2 linked regions of the Bacillus pumilus genome follow. The protein of the gene in region 1 interacts with the protein of each later gene in a pairwise test. Links are inferred from orthologs where the notes say so. Each region holds a gene or a part of one and is shown in the gene's direction. Other genes may lie near its edges.

The links.
Region 2: the proteins of CKW02_RS07560 (region 1) and CKW02_RS12630 interact in binary tests that used the Bacillus subtilis proteins (3 or more experiments, as listed by UniProt). The link is inferred for Bacillus pumilus from one-to-one orthologs.

What each region holds. Positions count from the first base shown.
Region 1 is NZ_LT906438.1:1,496,868-1,499,997, forward strand. Bases 273-3,071 are described here. They hold CKW02_RS07560 (DivIVA domain-containing protein), read left to right. Parts: upstream 273-1,324; coding sequence 1,325-1,819; downstream 1,820-3,071. Other genes in these bases: CKW02_RS07550 (YggT family protein), read left to right, coding at 273-468; CKW02_RS07555 (YlmH family RNA-binding protein), read left to right, coding at 522-1,298; ileS (isoleucine--tRNA ligase), read left to right, coding at 2,175-3,071. In the rest of the region: cell division protein SepF, read left to right, coding at 1-180; more of CKW02_RS07550, read left to right, coding at 187-272; more of ileS, read left to right, coding at 3,072-3,130. UniProt on the Bacillus subtilis protein: May act as a pilot protein, directing MinCD to the polar septation sites or by inhibiting MinCD at the midcell site of division. Required for polar localization of the chromosome during sporulation.
Region 2 is NZ_LT906438.1:2,451,776-2,454,914, reverse strand. What follows is about bases 20-2,827. They hold CKW02_RS12630 (post-transcriptional regulator), read left to right. Parts: upstream 20-1,179; coding sequence 1,180-1,476; downstream 1,477-2,827. Other genes in these bases: secDF (protein translocase subunit SecDF), read left to right, coding at 1,518-2,827; spoVB (stage V sporulation protein B), read right to left, coding at 20-1,064. In the rest of the region: more of spoVB, read right to left, coding at 1-19; more of secDF, read left to right, coding at 2,828-3,139. UniProt on the Bacillus subtilis protein: Required for post-transcription initiation control of the comE operon. Promotes the accumulation of its target comE mRNA to septal and polar sites.

The sequences.
Region 1 (3,130 bases):
CAGCGCATTCAGCACGATCAAGCAAAGCGAATCATCGACTTCTTAAGCGGCACTGTATATGCAATCGGTGGAGATATCCAGCGTATTGGCTCGAATATATTCCTCTGTACACCTGATAATGTAGATGTATCTGGCACAATATCAGAACTTTTGACAGAGGAAGAACCTCAGAGGTGGTAAATCATAGTGATTCTAAATTTCATTTTTAGTATTTTAGGAACGGTATTAACGATTTACTCATTCGCGATTATTATTTACATCTTTATGTCATGGGTGCCATCTGCAAGAGAAACAGCAATTGGCCGTTTTTTGACAAATATTTGCGAACCGTATTTAGAACCATTTCGTAAAATTATTCCGCCAATCGGCATGATCGACATCTCGCCGATTGTGGCATTGCTTGTGATTCGCTTTGCTTCAGAATATGGATTGAGAGGTCTTTATCAAATGATTGCAGGAATCATGTAAACAGGCTGCCGGGCTTGGCACTGCCAGGCTCTTTTACATAAGAGAGGAACAAAATGAGCGATATCTATCAGCATTTTAGAAAAGACGAACAGCCATTTGTCGACCAAGTGTTAGGCTGGAAAAAAATCGCACTCGACCAGTATCGTTTGAAATTGACAGACTTTCTTGATCCGCGTGAGCAGTTTATTACCCAGTCCGTCATCCAGCATGCTGATGAGCTTGGGATCATGTTTTTTGGCGGGTATGAAGGAGCGGAGCGTAAAAGAGCTCTTATTTATCCTGAATATTTACAACCGGCTACTCAGGATGCTGAGCTGTCTTATTTTCAGGTGAACTATGCGAAAAAGTTTATTTCGTTAGAACACCCGAAGCTCCTTGGTTCACTGATTGGGACAGGCTTGAAGCGTCAAAAATTTGGAGATTTGTTATTTTCAGAGGAAGATGTGCAGTTTATTTGTACGAGTGATGTCGCCGATTTTGTTCGGGCGCAGCTGACGCATGTCGGTAGAGCCTCCGTTTCATTAGAGGAAATCACGCAGGCAGATTTAAAGCCGGTTAAGAGCAAGACTGACATCAAAGAAGATACGATTTCTTCACTGCGGCTTGATGCGGTATGTGCTGCAATCAGCCGTCAGTCTCGGCAAAAAGCACAGCTTTTGGTCAAAAATGGGCTTGTCAAAGTTAACTGGAAAGTCACTGAGGACCCTTCCTTTACAATCGGCGAAGGCGATCAGCTCTCTGTTAGGGGATTTGGCCGCTTTAGCCTCAAAACGATTGATGGGAAGACCAAAAAAGATAAATTTAAAGTAACATTTGAGCTTCTGACATAACGAACTTGAATCTGGAGGTGGCGAGGTTGCCATTAACACCTAATGATATTCATAATAAAACGTTCACAAAAAGCTTTCGCGGCTATGACGAAGATGAAGTAAACGAGTTTTTAAGCCAAGTACGTAAAGATTACGAAATCGTGCTTCGCAAAAAGAATGAACTCGAAGAAAAAGTAAACGAGCTTGACGAAAGATTAGGTCATTTTGCAACAATTGAAGAGACATTAAACAAATCAATTCTTGTGGCGCAGGAAGCAGCAGAAGACGTCAAACGTCATTCTGATAAAGAAGCGAAATTGATCATTCGTGAAGCGGAGAAAAATGCCGATCGTATTATTAACGAAGCGCTATCTAAATCAAGAAAGATTGCGATGGAAATCGAAGAGCTGAAGAAGCAGTCGAAGGTCTTTAGAACTCGCTTCCAAATGCTCATCGAAGCTCAGCTTGATCTTCTAAAAAATGACGATTGGGATCATTTACTGGAATATGAAGTTGACGCTGTCTTTGACGAAAAAGAATAAGCGCATCATCTTGACATGACGTGTACAAGTTGCATATAATACCATCATAAATTAACAAGAGATAAACGTTTGAAAGGGACACTCGCAGTTGTCATATGCGTAATAAAGCGAATCAGGGATGGTGGAAGCCTGACATTACGAGACGCTGCAATGAGATCACCCCTTTAGTTCCTTTTCTGAAATGACCAGTAAGAAAAGGCGTCTGATCACGTTACGATTTTAGAGTGGATAAGCGGCTGTGTCATAGCGCTTGTCTAAAAGGGTGGTACCGCGAGACAAGCCTTCTCGTCCCTTATGGGATGAGAGGGCTTTTTTTATTGTTTTTTAATCAGAATTTGCATATGGAGGAATGGGTATGAACTACAAAGACACCTTATTAATGCCGAAAACAGAATTCCCAATGAGAGGGAACTTGCCGAACAAAGAGCCTGAAATCCAAGAGGAGTGGGCAGAAAAAGACATCTATCAAATGGTTTTAGAGCGTACAAAAGGACGCCCGACCTTTATTTTGCATGATGGACCTCCATATGCGAATGGTGACATTCATATGGGGCACGCACTCAATAAAATCCTAAAAGATTTTATTGTCCGTTTTAAATCAATGAATGGATTCCATGCACCGTACGTACCGGGCTGGGATACACACGGCTTACCAATTGAAACAGCGCTCACTAAAAATAAAAAAGTCAAACGTAAAGAAATGTCGACAGCTGAATTCCGCAAACTATGCGAGGAGTATGCTTGGAAGCAAATCGAAGGTCAGCGCAATCAATTTAAGCGATTAGGCGTCAGAGCGGACTGGGACAATCCATATGTCACGTTAAAGCCTGAGTATGAAGCGCAACAAATTCTTGTCTTCGGTGAAATGGCGAAGAGAGGCTATATTTACAAAGGACTAAAACCTGTTAACTGGTCTCCTTCAAGTGAGTCAGCTCTTGCTGAAGCGGAAATTGAATATAAAGACAAACGTTCACCATCCATTTACGTTTCATTTAAAGTGAAAGATGGAAAAGGCGTACTTGAAAATGGCGAACAATTCATCATCTGGACAACAACACCTTGGACACTTCCTGCAAACCTTGGCATTTGTGTTCATCCAAACCTAGAGTACAGCGTTCTTCAAGTAGGTGCTGAGCGATATGTTGTCGCATCTGAGCTTGTTGAACAAGTGGCAAAAACGCTTGGCTTTGAAGAGTATGAAGTCGTGAAAACATTAAAAGGAAAAGAATTAGATAACGTCGTTGCAGAGCATCCGATCTATGGTAGAGATTCACTTGTGATGCTTGGTGACCACGTGACAACGGATGCAGG
Region 2 (3,139 bases), 950 kb from region 1 along the record:
GCATGCGATGAACCATACATAAAGAGCGTTAAATCTTCTGCGTAAACGAAAAGAATAATACAGGAAATACCTCCGCTGAGTAGACAAAGACGCATCGCCTGCTTCAGCCTGTATTCGACCGTTTTGCGTTTGTTCTGCTCCATTCCTTCACTGATTGCTGGGACCAGTGCAGTGGAGAGAGAATACGTAATAAAGCTAGGCAGTGTCAAAAGGGTCAGCGCAAGACCAGTCAATTCCCCGTATTGTCTTGTCGCCTCGACGGCCGCATATCCAGCAATGGCAAGACTTTGCGCGACAACTATCGGCTCTAAAAACCACGAAATATTCCCGATAAAACGGCTGCCTGTTGTTGGCAGGGCAATACTCATCAGCTGCTTAAACGTGTCCTTACCGTCATGAATCGCCTTAAAAAATCGTTTTCGAATACGAATGGTCTTTTTATAACGAAAGGCAATCAGTAAATAAGCAAGTGAAATCATCTCTCCAATAACAGATGAAATCATCGCACCTGCTGCCGCATATTCAATCCCATAAGGAAGGAAAGCCGTTGTACATACTGCCACTAGAGAAATTCTTGCAACCTGTTCCAGTACTTGAGATATGGCAAGCGGGCTCATTTGCTGTCTGCCTTGAAAATATCCTCTTAGCACACTGGAAATGGCGATGACTGGGACAACGGGCGTAATGGCAAGCAGTGGATAGACCGTTCTAGGATCTGTCAGCATATTTTCTGCCATGATGGGTGCAAACCATAAAAAGAGCGGCGTGAATATCAGGCTGAGAGTCCCTGTTATCGCAAGAGACATGACAAGAATTCGTTTTGTTTTCTGTTTGTCACCCCGGGCTTCTGCTTCTGCGACAAGCTTGCTGATAGCGACAGGCAGTCCGAATTGTGTTAGCGTCACAGCGAGAAAAAAGGTAGGAGCAGCCATCATATAAAGCCCGACTCCTTCTTCGCCAATGAACCTTGCAATGACAATTCGATTGACAAAACCCAATATTCTCGTGATAAAACCTGCTAAAATTAAAATAATCGTGCCCTTTAAAAACGTTTGCTTCGTCAAATCAAAGATCACCTGCCTTCTCAAACGACATAGAATCATATACAATAAGATATGCGTGTATATCGTCCAAGCATGACAAGTCTCTCGATAAAAACTGAAAAGGGGGAGCGTCCCATTGACACAACATCCGGCTGCAATTTACAAAGACCATTTAAAGCCTTTTCTGTTCAGTAAGCTTGAAGAATTCATCGTTTTGGGCTATAAAGATGTAGATTTAGAGGAATTATGGTCATACTTAGAGAATAAGAAGTGGAAGAAAAAACAAGAGTATCCGATTCATGAAATGGTTGCAGATATTTTATCTGTGAAAATTGGCGAATTTATGAACTATGCAACCGTTCAGTCGTTTAAAACGTCTGCTTTTTTGGACAGTGAAGATGGCAAGAATATGCTAGATGAACTGTTGAAATAAGCCATCTTAATGGATTCAGGTGTTTAAGGAGGAAATACATAATGAAAAAAGGGCGCATTCTTGCGTTTTTCTTAGTGGTTCTGTTAATCGGAACTGGCGTAGGCTTACTAACAAAGCCTGTTGCGAAAGATATGACGCTAGGGCTGGATTTACAGGGTGGATTTGAGGTCCTGTATGATGTACATCCAGTGAAAAAAGAGGATAAAATCACAAATAGTGTCCTCGTCAGTACAGTGGAGGCTTTAAACCGAAGAGCCAATGTGCTAGGTGTAAGTGAGCCGAACATCTCGATTGAAGGCAACAATCGTATCCGTGTGCAGCTTGCGGGAGTAAAAGATCAAAACAGAGCTAGGGAGATTCTTTCCACTGAAGCACAGCTATCCTTCAGAGATACGAATGATAAAGAACTCCTTAACGGGGCTGACCTGGTCGAAAACAGTGCAAAACAAACATTCAGTCAAACGAATGAGCCAATTGTGACGGTTAAACTAAAGGATGCGAAAAAATTTGGTGACGTCACAAGAAAAGTAGCGGCGATGGCGCCGAATAACCAGCTTGTCATTTGGCTTGATTACCACAAAGGAGATTCCTTCAAAAAAGAAGTCTCAAAATCAAACCATAAGTATGTCTCTGCACCGAATGTGAATCAAGAAATTAACAGCAGTGACGTGCAAATTGAAGGGAAATTTACTGTCCAAGAGGCAAAGGACCTTGCAAGTATTTTAAATGCCGGGGCATTGCCAGTGAAATTAACAGAAAAATATTCAACATCTGTGAGTGCACAGTTTGGTGAACAAGCACTGGACGAAACAGTGTTCGCAGGAATTGTAGGAATCGCATTTATCTTCTTATTCATGCTGCTTTATTACCGATTACCTGGTCTTATCGCTGTCATCACACTTTCAGCTTATATTTACATTACGCTTCAAGTGTTTGATTGGATGGGTGCAGTCATGACGCTGCCTGGAATTGCGGCATTGATTCTAGGGGTAGGGATGGCTGTTGATGCCAACATTATTACTTATGAGCGGATCAAAGAAGAGCTCAAGCTCGGCAAATCAGTCCGTTCTGCTTTCAGATCAGGGAACCGCCGATCATTTGCAACCATCTTTGATGCAAACTTAACAAGTATTATTGCCGGCGGCGTGCTGTTCTTCTTCGGGACAAGCTCGGTAAAAGGATTTGCAACGATGCTCATCCTATCGATTTTAACTAGCTTTATCACAGCTGTCTTCCTATCAAGATTCCTTCTTGGTCTTCTTGTTGAAAGCCGCTATCTTGACCGGAGAAAAGGCTGGTTTGGTGTTCGTCAAAAAGACATTATGAACATTCATGAAACAACAGAAACCACCGAGCCAAAAACACCATTTGATAAGTGGGATTTCGTCAGCAAACGTAAAGGATTTATGATTTTCTCAGCTACTATCACCATTGCGGGAATCATCGTTCTTTCCATCTTCAAGCTGAATGCGGGAATTGACTTTACAAGTGGAACTAGAATTGATATCCAAAGTGATCACAAGCTGTCAACTGAACAAGTCGAGCAAGACTTTAAAAAGCTGGACCTTGAGACAGACAGTGTCGTGTTATCGGGTCAAAAAGAAAATCAGGCAGCAGCGAGATTTGTCGGTGTGCCGAACAAAGAAAAGATTGCTGAAGTGAA